Regions from separate parts of the Mesorhizobium sp. 43Arga genome, predicted to be linked through region 1. Evidence: predicted binding sites of a transcription regulator. Region 1 holds the regulator's gene; the other holds the start of a gene.
The links. Region 1 encodes LexA, which represses DNA repair genes until DNA is damaged. Its sites were predicted from a motif close to TGTTCNNNNTGTGTTCNG; they were not measured.
Positions count from the first base shown of each region.

Region 2: the regulator LexA is predicted to act here: its motif matches at 3,965-3,982, upstream of recA (recombinase RecA).

Region 1 covers NZ_JBSKBO010000003.1:168,081-175,734, reverse strand. Annotated here, with positions in the region: gene ACWGS8_RS13485 (ABC transporter permease) at 1-549, opposite strand, end outside; gene ACWGS8_RS13480 (ABC transporter ATP-binding protein) at 555-1,334, opposite strand; gene ACWGS8_RS13475 (ABC transporter substrate-binding protein) at 1,394-2,380, opposite strand; gene ACWGS8_RS13470 (GntR family transcriptional regulator) at 2,532-3,305, shown strand; gene lexA (transcriptional repressor LexA) at 3,684-4,421, shown strand; gene ACWGS8_RS13460 (ComEC/Rec2 family competence protein) at 4,415-6,865, opposite strand; gene gltX (glutamate--tRNA ligase) at 6,970-7,654, shown strand, end outside.
Region 2 covers NZ_JBSKBO010000010.1:283,543-291,196, forward strand. Annotated here, with positions in the region: gene ACWGS8_RS29150 (SUF system Fe-S cluster assembly protein) at 1-311, shown strand, start outside; gene sufA (Fe-S cluster assembly scaffold SufA) at 496-876, shown strand; gene ACWGS8_RS29160 (GFA family protein) at 911-1,408, opposite strand; gene ACWGS8_RS29165 (TfoX/Sxy family protein) at 1,498-1,821, shown strand; gene ACWGS8_RS29170 (pseudouridine-5'-phosphate glycosidase) at 1,823-2,740, opposite strand; gene ACWGS8_RS29175 (carbohydrate kinase family protein) at 2,814-3,758, opposite strand; gene recA (recombinase RecA) at 4,040-5,137, shown strand; gene alaS (alanine--tRNA ligase) at 5,398-7,654, shown strand, end outside.

The DNA.
Region 1 (7,654 bases):
CTGCGCCTCGGCCATGTCGGGATTGGCGCCGACGGCACGCACGGCGGTCCCCTTCTCGGTCCTGAAGAACATGTAGAGTGCTGCGAAGACTATGAGCGCGAGAAGGCCGGCGACGACGATCTTGCTGGCCGGAAAACCCGGCCGGGCGAACGGCACCCAGTCGAACACGGTGGGCGAGCCGAAAACCGAGAGGTTGGACTTGCCCATGATGCGAAGGTTGATGCTGTAGAGCATCGTCATCATCAGGATGCCCGCGAGCAGCGTGTGGATGCGGAAGCGCAGATGGATGAAGGCGGTGCAGCAGCCCGCCGCAAAACCCGTCACAAATGCGACGACGATGCAGGTCAGCGGCGATACGCCTGCGGCAAGAAGCACGCCGCAGACGCAGCCGCCCAGCGGAAAGGCGCCCTCGCTGGTCAGATCGGGAAAATTCAGCATGCGGAACGGGATCATGATGCCGAGCACGACAAAGGCCAGGATCAGGCTTTGCGCCAGGGTCACCGGCATGATCGCGACGAAGCTGGTCAGAACGTCCTGAATAAAGCCCATGGTGATCAGCTCGCCAGCAACATGCGGTCGGTCTTGATGGAAAAATGGCCAATCAGATCGATAACCGTGACCCTGGCCTTCTCCTCGCCGGTGACCTCGAGCAGGACCCGGCCCGCATCGAGCATGATCACCCGGCTGCCATAGTCGACGGCGTGCTGCATGTTGTGGGTCACCATCAGCGTGGTCAGCTTCAGCGCGTTGACGGCGCGCACTGTCGCCTGCATGACGATCTCGGCCGTGCGCGGGTCAAGTGCCGCTGTATGCTCGTCGAGCAGCAGCAGGTCCGGAGATCCGCCGACGGCCATGATCAGCGACAGGGACTGACGCTGCCCGCCCGAGAGCAGATCGACGCGGGTGTCGAGACGGTTTTCAAGGCCGAGGCCCAATATCGACAGGCGCTCCTTGTAGGACGCGAGCCGCGCGGCGTTCAGCCCTTGCCGCAGCGTGCGTTTTTGGCTGCGCAGATCGGCCAGCAGCATGTTTTCCGCCACGGTCATGCTTGCGGCGGTGCCGCGCATCGGATCCTGGAAGACGCGCGCCAATCTTGTGGCGCGCTTGTACACCGGCAGGGCTGTCACGTCGGCGCCGTTGATCAGGATCTTGCCGGTATCCAGAACAAGGGCTCCGGAAATGGCGTTGAGCATGCTGCTCTTGCCGGCCCCGTTGGAGCCGATGACGATGCCGAACTCGCCGGTGGCCAATGACAGGCTGAGGCCGTCCAGCGCGACCTTCTCGTCGGCCTGCCCCTTGTAGAATATTTTGCGCGCGGATCGGATATCGAGCATCATTCCTCCCTGGCGTGAAGGGCGACGGCGCCGACGCCATCGCCCCTTGCAGCTCGATATCAGTCGACGATGCAACCGCAATCGGCCATCGAGGCCGGTATCTCGATGCCGAACGCGGCCATCGCCTTGCGGGAAATCGTTGCCATGTGATCCTTGTACGCCGGGCGCGACGGCGCGATCGTCTTGGGATCCTTGCCCTTGAGGATCTCGGCGGCGATGTTGCCGGCATTGACTCCAACCTGCGTGTAATTGACCGCAAAGCTTGCCGGCACGGTGCCGTTGCGGACCGCGCTGTCATCGGAGTTGACGATCGGGATTCCGGCCTGGCGAGCGGCCGCGGAGACAGCAGCGATCGCCGGCTGGATCAGGTTGGAGGCTGGGCCGTAGATCACGTCGACCTTGCCGGCGAGCGAGGCGATGCGTTGCTGGATGTCATTGACGTTGTCGACGCCGACTTCCACGACCTCGAAGCCCGCCGCCGGCGCCGCCGCCTTGATCTTTTCGATCAGGGCAACGTCATTGGCCTCGCCCGGATTGTAAGGCACGCCGAACCGCTTGGCGTTCGGCAGCAGTTTCTTGGTGAAGGCCATCACCGCGGCGACATCCTGCAGATCGCTGGCGCCGGTCATGCCTTCATCGCCGGCGTCCCATGACGGCACCAGCTTGGCCGCCACCGGATCGGTGACCGCGGCGAAAACGATCGGAATGCTGGAGCCGGCAAGCGCCTTCTTGGCGATCTGGGAGACCGGCGTGGTGATGGTGTAGATCAGCTTGGGCTGCTCCGCCTGCAGCTTGGCAATCATCTGCGGCACCAGCGATGCATCGAAATTGGTATGGCTTTCGGTGTAGACGACGTCCTTGCCCTCGACAAAACCTTTGTCCGTCAATGCCTTCTTGAAGCCGGCTATGGCAGCGTTGAGCTGCGGATGCTCGCCGAAATTGGCGATGCCGATGCGTATCTGATCGGCCGCGGCGCTGCCGGCGCTGACCATCAATGCGCCTGCCAGGGCCAATCCCGACAGCCAAGCGGACTTCGACTTCATCATCATTTCCTCCCAGATTTGATCAGCGCCGCTCACAGGCGGCAACTGCGGGGATCATGGTCAGTCCCTCGCTGTGTGTCAAACATTATATATAATTCTTGCCATGCGCCACCATCATATATAATTTTCCAGGCCCGATGATAGACGGATCGCGATGCAGGATCAGAACAGCTCCACGAAGACCGAGGCGGCCTATCAGCTGCTGCGGCGAGATATCCTGACCACCCGCCTCATGCCGGGCGCGCCACTCAAGCTGAGTGCGCTGCGCGCCACATACGGCGTCGGCTGGACGCCGCTGCGTGAAGCCCTGTCCCGGCTTGAAGCCGAGCGCCTGGTCACCGCCATCAGCAATCGCGGTTTTGCCGTCGCTCCCGTGTCGCGCGCCGAGCTCGAGGACCTGGCGCGCGCAAGGATGGTTGTCGAAATGCCGCTGTTCCTGGAATCGATCGCGAACGGCGGCAGGGAATGGGAGGACGCGGTCGTCACCGCTCACTACCGGCTCTCCCGCTGCAAGACCGCGGTCGACGACCCTTCCGATGCGGCCGTCGACAAATGGGACGAGAGCCACGAGGCCTTCCATGCGGCGCTGTTGAGCGCGGCGACGTCCAACTGGCTGTTGCGCTTCCGCTCGACGATCGCCGATCAGCTACGGCGGCATCATCGGTTTCTCGGCCTGGCGCCGACATTGCGGGCGGCTGCCGGCCTCAAGGATGGCTATGGCGAGGCAATGGACGCTTTGCGCGAGGCGATCGCCATCGAGCATCACACCGCGATCATGGAAGCGGCGCTCGATCGCGATGTGGAGCGGGCCAAGGCGCTAATGACAGCGCATATCGGCTACACGCTGCATGTCTATGTGCACAGCGAAGACAGTGGTGCCAACACCTACACTGCGCGCGCCGGCAGCCTGAAAGCCGTTTCCGGATGAGGCTGCCGCGGTTGTCCCGATCCCAGCGGTCGAGCCTGCCCAAAGCCAGTGATCGTTGGCGTTTTGATTTCGTTTCGTTCCGCCGGAAATGGATCGACAAACCATACAAATCCGGCCCGTGAACGCCTCTCAAATGCCTGATGCCAAACCGCATTCAGGAGTAGGCCACAGGCCATTAACCAAAATGATTTCAATGCACGTAACGGCAGCGGAAGCGGTCGATCGCTGCCCGCTCCCAGGGGCAAAAAATTTCCGACGTCTTAACAAATTCATTAAACTTTAAACAGTTGCAGAACACAACTGGAACAGATAGTGTTTGTTCTGGGTTTGTTTTTCGATTCTGGTTCAACCCGTCGTTCAATGCCTTGGGGGGCCGCCATGCTGACACGCAAGCAACATGAACTGCTGATGTTCATTCATGAACGGCTCAAGGAAAGCGGTATTCCGCCATCCTTCGACGAGATGAAGGAAGCGCTCGATCTCGCCTCCAAGTCAGGCATCCATCGCCTGATCACGGCATTGGAGGAACGCGGCTTCATTCGCCGGCTGCCCAACCGGGCGCGGGCGCTGGAAGTGCTGCGGCTGCCGGATTCGATCGCACCCGGCCTCAACGCGGCAAAGAAGTTCTCGCCGAGCGTCATCCAGGGCAGTCTCGGCCAGGGCGGCCTTGGTCGCCAGATCAAGCCGGCGCCATCGCGCTTGCCGGCGGCCGGCAATGACGACGACGCGGTCTCTGCCGTGTCGATCCCGGTGATGGGCCGTATCGCCGCCGGTGTCCCGATCGATGCCATCCAGCACCAGACGCATTCGATCTCGGTGCCGCCGGACATGATCATGGGCGGCGAGCACTATGCGCTGGAGGTCAAGGGCGACTCGATGATCGAGGCCGGCATCTTTGATGGCGACACGGTGATCATCCGCAACGCCGACACGGCAAGCCCGGGCGAGATCGTCGTGGCGCTGGTCGACGAGGAGGAAGCAACCCTGAAACGGTTCCGCCGCAAGGGCGCCTCGATTGCCCTTGAAGCCGCCAACCCGGCTTACGAGACGCGGATTTTCGGGCCGGACAGGGTCAAGGTGCAAGGCAAGCTTGTCGGGCTGATCAGGCGCTACTGAGCAGGAACGGCCGGCTTTTCGGATTTTTGATAGGGCGGCAGCCCCCTCGCCTCACGCGAAAACTTTCGCTGCTCGTGCCAGGGCCGATACGGCCCGTCCACCGCGAAGCTGATGATTGGCGGACCGGTCGCCGATTGGCGGTCGAAGAAGACGGCGGCACTGCCCTTGCGGGCAAGTTGCCGCTTGGTAACGACAAGAACCAGCGGATTGTGGCAGGCATCATAGCCCGTCGCGTCATTGACGACGATCAAATCGGCGAAGCCGCAGGCTTTCCAGGTGTCCTCGCGGTCTTCGACATGCGCGATGATTGCACCGGATGGGTGCCGGGCAAGACAGACGCCATCCGTGCAGTAGAACGGTGCTCCCGGCGGCAGATTGACGGCATCGGCGATGTCGAATTGCCCGTCCGCCTTGTCGAACATCTCCGGCACGACGATGGTTTCGGACACCAGCGCGCGTTTCCAATTGTCGACGGTGAACTCGTTCGGGCGAGCCCGGCTGACCGCGAGTTCGCCGCCGCCGATCGGCAGTGCGACCAGCCGCGCATCTTCCGAGATAAGCACATCGGGCGTGCGCGTATCCGATACAGTCAGCAGGCCGGCAAGCGCGAATGGCAGTGCCGCGAGCCGCAGCCAGGTCGTCGCCATCGTCGCGATGACCAGGGCGATGGTCACCAGCAGGACGGATTGCTGCGAAATCAGCCCGACCGCATCGACCGGTGAGCGTTCCGATATCCACGCCGATATGGCTATCATCGCCGTCAGGCCCTTGCCCATCAGGTAGAGGGTCGGCGCATCCAATCCGAATGGCATCAGCAACGCGCTGGCAACGGCCAGGAACATCACGGCTGACACGATCGGCATGACGGCCAGATTGGCGAACAGGCTGAGCGGCGACACTCGCTGGAAATGCCAGATGGCAAACAGCGCCGTGGCGCAGCCGGCGATGATGGAGGTCATCGCCAACCCGCCCGTCGCCAGCAGGAATTTTCGCGTGAGAAAACCCGGCAGGGATCGCTTTGGCGGTGGCGGTCTCGCCTTTCCCGCATGATGATCCGCCCAGCCGGCATAGGCACCGATCAGCGCCGCGGTCGCGGCGAAGGACATCTGGAAGCTCGGGCCGACGACCTCATGCGGCGAAACCACAATGACGGCGATCGCCGAGATCGCCAGATTGCGCATGGTCAGCGCTGCGCGATCGAACAGCACGGCAATCAGCATCACCGCCAGCATGATGAAGCTGCGCTCGGCAGCGACGACGACGCCGGAAATGACGAGATAGGCGGCGATCGAGAAAAGGGCCGCGGCGGCCGCGTATTTCTTCACCGGCCGACGCGCGGAAAAATCCGGAAACAGCGCGAAGCCGCCGCGCAGCAGACCCATGATGGTGCCAGCGACCAGCGCCATATGCAGTCCCGAAATGGAGATGATGTGATAGATGCCAGTGCGCCGCATCGCCTCGTTGATTTCATCGGGAATGCCGGCGCGCACGCCGACGATCAGCGCCGCCGCGATCTCACCTTCAGCACCGCCGACCGTGGCCCTGATATGGTCGGCGATGGCTTCACGGGCATTTTCTATCCCTGAGAAAAGGCGGGCCGTGAGCGGCATCTCGTCGTTGGTGGCGGAGACAAGCTTTGGATTGCCGAGAAAGAAACCGCTGCCGCCAATGCCGGCAAAATAGCTGTCGAACGAGAAATCGTAGCTGTCGGGCCGCACCGGACCGGTTGGCGGCAACAGCTTGGTGTAGCCGGTGACCAAGGAACCGGCGGTCATGTCCGCCGGGATGTCTCGCGCCGAAAGCCGGACCCTTTCCGGCGCATAGCGCAGTTTCGGCCGCGCGGTCGACGTCACGTCGATGGTCAGCCGGATGCGGCCGGTCTCCATCCGGTCGAGCGAAACGACGCGGCCGGTCACTTGCGTCGAGATTTCCGAACCCAACATCTGGGTGCCCGCACGCCATGTCTCGACCTTGGCGGCAAGCAGGCCAAGCGCACACAACAATGCCGCCATGAAGCCCAGATGGGTTTTCGGCCAGGAGCGCGAAACAAGCGCACAGACCGCCATCAGCACGACGACCGCGACAGGCTTTGCAAAATCAGGCTCCGCCGCGAGCGAATAATAGCCGATCGCACCAGCGGCCAGACAAACCGGCACCAGCAGGAAGGCGACGCCCCGGTCAAGCTCGAGCTCCGCTGCGCTCGCCGCACCGTGGCGCAGGCGAGGCCAGGAAACCCTGCCGAGTTGCCGCCGGACACGCACAATCCGGCCTGAGGCAGGCGACGGAAGTATCGCCGGAATATCCGCATGCGGCGGCTGGCTCCCGGGCACCCGCACAAGAGGCGATGGCAGTGGGTTCGCCAGGGGGGCTGCAAACAGGGACCGCTCGCTGACGCCAACACTGGCGTCCTCGCCCTGTTCCCAGTCCCGGCCTCGTCCAGCCATCGGGTCTGCCCCTTGCACCCCTGTCGCCCTATGCTACATGAACGCCGGGCGCGCGAAAGTCCGCGCAGCCGCACACCCCGCTTCAGATGGTTTCCGAGAGTTTCATGTCCGACAAGGTCGTCACCCGTTTTGCCCCCTCGCCCACCGGTTACCTGCACATCGGCGGCGCGCGCACGGCGCTGTTCAACTGGCTCTATGCCAAGCACACCGACGGCACGATGCTGTTGCGCATCGAGGACACCGATCGCGAGCGTTCGACCGACGCCGCGACGGCCGCCATCCTCGACGGCCTCTCCTGGCTCGGTCTTGGCTGGGACGGCGACGCGGTCTCGCAATTCGAGCGCGCGCCGCGCCACCGCGAAGTCGCGGAGCAACTCGTGCGCCTGGGCAAGGCCTACTACAGCTACGAGACACCTGCCGAGCTTGAGGCAATGCGCGAGGCAGCACGGGCCAAGGGCCTGCCGCCGCGCTACAACGGCCAGTGGCGCGACCGCGCCCCCTCAGAGGCGCCTGCAGGCGCCAAGGGCGCCATCCGCATCAAGGCGCAGACCGAGGGCGAGACCATCGTCCACGACCGTGTCCAGGGCGAAGTGCGCTTCCCCAACAAGGATCTCGACGACTTCATCATCCTGCGTTCGGACGGCAACCCGACCTACATGCATGCCGTCGTCGTCGACGATCATGACATGGGTGTCACGCACATTATCCGCGGCGACGACCACCTCACCAATGCCGCCCGCCAGACCGTGATCTACAACGCCATGGGCTGGGACGTGCCGTCCATGTCGC
Region 2 (7,654 bases), on a different contig from region 1:
ACGAACTGGCGCGGCTGACCGACGACATCGTTTCGGCGCTGAAGACGGTCTACGATCCCGAAATTCCCGCCGACATCTACGAACTCGGCCTCGTCTACAAGATCGACATCGAGGACGACCGCTCGGTCAAGATCGACATGACACTGACCGCCCCGGGTTGCCCGGTGGCCGGCGAAATGCCGGGCTGGGTTGAAAATGCCGTCGGCGCCGTCGAAGGCGTGTCCGGCGTCGAGGTCAACATGACCTTCGACCCGCCCTGGTCGCCCGACCGCATGTCGGAAGAGGCGCAGGTGGCGGTGGGGTGGTACTAATGCATGTCGCCCAAAAGTGACCTCGGTTTTGGGGCAACGACATGCATAAAACAAAAACCAAAAGCGCCTCACGCTTTAGGCGGGTCGAGCGTGGTGCACTTGCGCCAGTGGTAAAACTTCACCATTTTAGGTGAGGAATCATTCGGCAGGCCTTGAACCTGCACGGAATGGAGAAGGAAAGAGAATGGGACGCTTTGCCGTCATCACGATGACCGAAAAGGCCGCTGACCGGGTGCGCGAGATCGTTGCCACCCGCGACAACGCGCATGGTATTCGTTTGGGCATCAAGAAGGGCGGCTGCGCCGGCATGGAATACACGGTCGACCTGGTCACCGAACCCAACACCAAGGACGACCATATCGAGCGCAATGGTGCCCATGTCTATGTCGCGCCGGAAGCCGCGCTTTTCCTGTTCGGCACCGAGATGGATTTCGAGCAGACCACGCTGCGCACCGGCTTCACCTTCCACAACCCGAACCAGAGTTCGGCCTGTGGCTGCGGCGAATCCGTCGAATTGAAGCCGGCTGACCTGAAGGCGCTGGCAGAGGCACGCGCGTCGGCCTGATCTTTCCTTCGCCCCGTTTACGGGGAGAAGGACCTTAATCCACCCACATGCCAGTCCGCTTGTGCCAGTCGGCGATTGATTCCGCGGGATAGACATCGAACGTCTTGTCGCCCCTGCCGATATCGGGTTCGACCCAGTTCGCCTTATATTTCAGCATCAGATGCACCTTTTCCGGTGGTTGCGGCAGGTCGCTGTCGATCGCCGAGGCGAAGGGGTGCACCAGCTCCGGCCATGTCGGGTCGTAGAGCCAGAGCGCCGACCCGCATTTGCGGCAGAAATTGCGCTCGCCGGTCGAGACCTCACAATGGGGGTGCTCGTCGTCCTCGATCTCAGCGCGGTAGACGCCAAGGCTTCTCTTGCCCCTGATGTTCAGCGTTTCGTAGTCGGCGCCGAGATTGATGGCGAAGCCGCCGCCGCCTTGCTGCTTGCGGCAGATCGAGCAGTAGCACAGCATGAACGGCACGGGCGTGTGGCTTTCCACCTCGAAACGCACGGCGTTGCAGCGGCAGGACCCCTTGAGCAGAAGCGGCATCGCAAAAACTCCGATGGAATGGTTTCAACCTGTCAGCATGGTTTTGGTTGCGCGATGACAATATCGAACGCCGGTGACATGATCACCGCATGGACAATGAACGTATCGCCGAACTCTTCGCCGGCCTCGGTCCGGTCAGCATCCGCAGGCTGTTCGGCGGCAAGGGCATCTATTTCGACGGCGTCATCGTCGCCATCGAACTGCGCGGCGAATTGCTGCTGAAGGCCGACGCGCAAAGCGCGCCCGATTTCGAAGCCGCCGGATGCAAGCAATGGGCCTATACCGGCAAGCGCCACGGCAAGCTTGTCGCGATGCCCTATTGGAACATTCCCGACAGCGCCTTTGACGATCCCGACGAGATGACGGTGTGGGCACGCCGCGCCTATGAGGCAGGTCGGCGCGCAGGGACGTGACCTACAGCGCCTTGGCGATCTCGGCCGCCAGCCGCGCATTGTTTTCGACCAGGGCGATGTTGGTCTTGAGGCTGCGGCCGCCGGTCAACTCCAGGATTTTTCCCAGCAGGAACGGCGTCACCGCCTTGCCGGTCACGTTGAGCGCCTCGGCGGCCTTTTGCGCGGCTTCGATGTAGCCCGCCATCTCTTCAGCCGGGATTTCTTGATTTTCCGGCACAGGGTTGGCAACCAGCACGCCGCCGCCGAGCCCCAGCGCAACCCTGGTCTGGTAGAAATGCGCGATCTCTTCCGGTCCATGCAAGGTCAGCGGGGCGCGGAACGGTGACTGCCGCGACCAGAAGGCCGGCATCGTCTCGCAGCCATGGCCGACAACGGGAACGCCGCGCGTCTCCAGCACTTCCAGCGTCTTTTCGATGTCGAGGATCGCCTTGGCGCCAGCCGAGACCACGATGACCGGCGTGCGCGCCAGTTCGTCGAGATCGGCGGAGATGTCAAAACTCTTCTCGGCGCCCTTGTGCACGCCGCCAATGCCGCCGGTGGCGAACACTCTTATCCCGACCATTTCAGCCGCGATCATGGTGGCGGCGACTGTCGTGCCGCCGGTGCGTCCTCGGGCGACGGCGAAGCCGAGGTCGGCGCGCGACAGCTTCATGGCTTCACCGGTCATTGCCAGCGATTCGCGTTCGCCGTCGGAAAGGCCGATCTTGATGCGGCCGCCAACCACGGCGATCGTCGCCGGTACGGCGCCGCCGTCGCCGATGATCTTTTCGACATTGGCCGCCATGGCGCCATTGTCCGGGTAGGGCATGCCATGGGTGATGATGGTGCTTTCCAGCGCCACAACCGGGCGCCCGGCGGCCAGGGCTTGCGCCACCGGCGCGTGGATGTCGATGAAGGGGCGGGCGGTTTCGGGGCTCATCTGGATCTCCAACTCGCGGGTGCGGCGCATGGGGGACACCCGGCAACACAGCGGTACTATGAATTTGCCGGTCTCATGCCACTTCCCTGGCTTCCGGCACAAGAGCCAGCGCTTCCGCGAAGCTTGCCGCGGTGAAATTGGGAATGGCGTCGGCGCTTTCGATGGCCAGCGTCGCCGCCGCGACGCCTTCCCGCAAGGCCTGGCGCAGCGGCAGGCCGCGCAGCAGGGCTGCCACCGTCGCACCCGCCAGCGCGTCGCCGGCGCCGGTGACATCGGCGACTTTTCTCGGGGCAGGCGGCAGGATCGAAAACGCGCCTGCTTCATCGAAACCCAGCACCGGCGCGCTGCCTGCCGTCACGACGCCGCTGGCAAGGCCGCTGCATCGCAAGCCGTCGACGACATTTCTTTCGGCGGCGTTGGCGTTGACGCCTGCAAGCACGACGGCCTCGCGCCGATTCATGAAGACCAGCGCCAGCGCGCCGAGCACCGGTATCAGCCGCACCACCTTGGCCGGCGAAATGGCGATGGCATAGACCGGCTTGCCGGCGGCAAGCGAAGCCAGCCGCTCCAGTGCCGGCGACGGCAGATTGGCGTCGCACAGGATGGCGTCGGCGGCCGCGATCGCCTCGCGGACCTTGGATCGCCTCATCTGCTTGGGAAACGCCAGTTCGTACAGCGCCATGTCGGCGAAGCCGACGATCAACTCACCCTCGCGATCGATCAACGCGGTGTAGCTCGGCGTCGTGCGGTCGAGGAAGACCGCCGACAGGTCGGCGATGCCGGCTTGCGCGATGGCCCTCGAAATGGTGTCCGCCCCGGCATCGCCGCCGCGTATCGACATCAGCGAGCCCGATACGCCGCGCCGCACCGTGCTGCGCAGCGCATTGAACACGCCGCCGCCGACATCCTCGCGCATCGTGCCGGGATTGGACGCCGCCGGCACGTAGGTGCCTGACACCTGTCCACGCCGGTCGATATGGGCGCCGCCCACGGCCAGTATCTCTATGGATTTCACCATGCTGGCGATATGCCCTTTGTTATTGCGACTGCACAAGCGCTAGACTGCGCCATAGACCTTCGCCAGCAAGATGGCGATTCGGCGGGTCGATACAATCGGGCAGTCTGGCCCAATGCGGGGCGCATTCCTGTTCGATCTCTTGGTACGAAAAAAGAACAAATCCGGATATCGCTTGGTTTTCAGATATTTGATCCCTCTTGCCAAACGAGAACAAAAAAGGTACAAAATGGCAGGGATTACGGATTGTCCGGCCTTCATTGACGACCAAGGGGTGATGTATCATGGCTCAGAATTCTTTGCGGCTTGTAGAGGATAAGGCAGTGGACAAATCAAAGGCTCTGGATGCGGCGCTGTCGCAAATCGAGCGGGCTTTCGGCAAGGGCTCGATCATGCGGCTCGGCGCGAACGAGCAGGTCGTCGAGATTGAAACGGTGCCGACCGGCTCGCTTGGCCTCGACATCGCGCTCGGCGTCGGTGGCCTGCCGCGCGGCCGTATCATCGAGATCTATGGGCCGGAAAGCTCGGGCAAGACGACGCTGGCGCTGCACACGGTGGCTGAAGCCCAGAAGAAGGGCGGCATCTGCGCCTTCGTCGACGCCGAACACGCGCTCGACCCGGTCTATGCCCGCAAGCTCGGCGTCGATCTTGAAAACCTGCTGATCTCGCAGCCCGACACCGGCGAGCAGGCGCTGGAAATCTGCGACACGCTGGTGCGTTCCGGCGCCATCGACGTGCTGGTGGTCGATTCGGTCGCGGCACTGACGCCGCGCGCCGAAATCGAGGGCGAGATGGGCGATTCGCTGCCCGGCCTGCAGGCCCGCCTGATGAGCCAGGCGCTGCGCAAGCTGACCGCCTCGATCTCGCGCTCCAACACCATGGTGATCTTCATCAACCAGATCCGCATGAAGATCGGCGTCATGTTCGGTTCGCCCGAGACCACGACCGGCGGCAATGCGCTGAAATTCTATGCGTCGGTGCGCCTCGACATCCGCCGCATCGGCTCGGTCAAGGATCGTGACGAGGTCGTCGGCAACCAGACCCGGGTCAAGGTGGTCAAGAACAAGCTGGCGCCGCCCTTCAAGGTGGTCGAATTCGACATCATGTATGGCGAGGGCGTGTCCAAGACCGGCGAACTGGTCGATCTCGGCGTCAAGGCCGGCGTGGTCGAGAAGTCGGGCGCCTGGTTCTCCTACAATTCGCAGCGCCTCGGCCAGGGCCGCGAAAATGCAAAGCTGTTCCTGCGCGACAATCCCGATACCGCACGCGAGATCGAACTGGCGCTCAGGCAGAATGCCGGGCTGATCGCCGAAAAATTCCTCGAGAATGGCGGCTCTGAAGGCGGCGACGACGGTTTTGAGGACGAAGCCGGCGCGATGTAGGCAGCGGACAGAGTTCGGCCATAAAGTCGGTCTATGGCCTGATGCTTAAGTAATCGAGTTCTTTAGTACCGCGTCCAAAACCGCCGGCCTTCGCGCCGGCGGTTTTCGTTTCTGGCGGACCAATAGACTCCCCGGATTGGCCCAGTTCCGTGTTTCTGGACAGGCTGGGGCGTGCCCGCTAAAAGGCCAAGTCTATTTCTGCAAAGCAGAGACCAGTTTCCGCCGGCCGCGCCGGCGGTTTTCGCGAAAAGGCAGCAGTCATGAGTGGCGTGAACGAGATCCGGTCGACATTTCTCGACTATTTCCGCAAGGAGGGCCACGAGGTCGTGGCCTCGAGCCCGCTCGTGCCGCGCAACGATCCAACATTGATGTTCACCAATGCCGGCATGGTGCAGTTCAAGAACGTCTTCACCGGTCTGGAGAAGCGGTCCTATTCGCGCGCCACCACCGCCCAGAAGAGCGTTCGCGCCGGCGGCAAGCACAACGACCTCGACAATGTCGGCTACACCGCGCGCCACCTGACCTTCTTCGAGATGCTCGGCAATTTCTCCTTCGGCGACTATTTCAAGGAGCGCGCCATCGAGCTTGCCTGGAACCTGATCACCAAGGAGTTCGGGCTGAAGAAGGACAAGCTGCTGGTCACCGTCTACCATACCGACGATGAGGCGGCCGGCTTCTGGAAGAAGATCGCCGGCTTCTCGGATGATCGCATCATTCGCATCGCGACCTCGGACAATTTCTGGGCGATGGGCGACACCGGTCCCTGCGGGCCGTGCTCGGAAATCTTCATCGATCGCGGCGAGCACATCTGGGGCGGGCCTCCCGGCAGCCCCGAAGAGGATGGCGACCGCTTCCTCGAATTCTGGAACCTGGTGTTCATGCAATATGAACAGGTGACGAAGGAGGAGCGCATCGACCTGCCGCGCCCGTCGATCGACACCGGCATGGGGCTGGAGCGCATGGCCTCCATCCTGCAAGGCGTGGAAAGCGTTTTCGAGACCGACCTGTTCCGGCATTTGATCGATGCGGCGTCCTCCGCGCTCGGCCGCGCTCCCGATGCGCGAACGGTGGCGTCCTACCGCGTGATCGCGGACCATTTGCGCTCGTCTTCCTTCCTGGTCGCCGACGGCGTGCTGCCTTCGAACGAAGGCCGCGGCTACGTACTGCGCCGCATCATGCGCCGCGCCATGCGCCATGCGCAGCTGCTGGGCGCGAACGAGCCGCTGATGTGGAAGCTGGTGCCGGCGCTGGTACGTGAGATGGGCCAGGCCTATCCCGAACTGCTGCGCGGCGAACAGTTGATCACGGAGACGCTGAAGCTCGAGGAGACGCGCTTCCGCAAGACGCTTGTGCGTGGCCTCGGACTGCTTTCGGAGGCAACCGAAACACTTCATGCCGGCGACATGCTGGATGGCGAGACGGCCTTCAGGCTCTACGACACCTATGGGTTCCCGCTCGACCTGACGCAGGACGCGCTGCGCCAGCGCAATATCTCGGTCGATCTTGCCGGCTTCACCAACGCGATGGAGCAGCAGAAGGCCGAGGCGCGCAAGCACTGGACTGGCTCCGGCGAGGCCGCGACCGAGACCGTGTGGTTCTCTGTGCGCGAACAGACCGGCGCAACCGAGTTCCTCGGCTACGAGACCGAGCAGGCGGAAGGCCTCATCCAGGCGCTGGTCAAGGACGGCAAGACCGTCGACAGCGCCGGCAAGGGCGACGCCGTTGCGGTGGTCGTCAACCAGACGCCGTTCTACGGCGAGTCCGGCGGCCAGATGGGCGATACCGGCATCATCTCGGGCGAAGGGTTCTCGATCGAGATCTCCGACACGCAGAAGAAGGCGGACGGGCTGTTCGTGCATCTGGGCAAGGTGGCGAGCGGCACCGTCAAGACCGGCGCTGCCGTCGAGCTCAAGGTGGAGCATGCGCGCCGCACCAGGCTGCGGGCGAACCACTCCGCCACGCATTTGATCCATGAGGCGCTGCGCGAGGTGCTGGGCACCCATGTCGCACAGAAGGGCTCGCTGGTCGCGCCGGAGCGTCTGCGTTTCGACATCTCGCACAACAAGCCGATCTCGGCCGAGGAGCTCGAAGAGGTCGAGCGCATGGCCAACGAGATCGTCGTGCAGAACAGCCCGGTGACCACGCGCCTGATGTCGGTCGACGACGCCATCGCCGAGGGCGCCATGGCGCTGTTCGGCGAGAAGTATGGCGACGAGGTGCGCGTCGTGTCGATGGGCACGGGGCTGCATGGTGCCAAGGCCAACCGGCCCTATTCGGTCGAACTCTGCGGCGGCACGCATGTCAGGGCGACCGGCGATATCGGTCTGGTCCGCGTCGTCTCCGACAGCGCGGTGGCCGCCGGCGTGCGCCGCATCGAGGCGCTGACCGGCGAAGCGGCCAGAAAACACCTCGACGAGCAGGATCGGCGTCTGAAGGCGGCGGCGGCTGTGCTGAAAATCTCGCCCGCCGATGTGCCGGCCCGCGTCGAGGCTTTGCTCGAAGAGCGCAAGAAGCTCG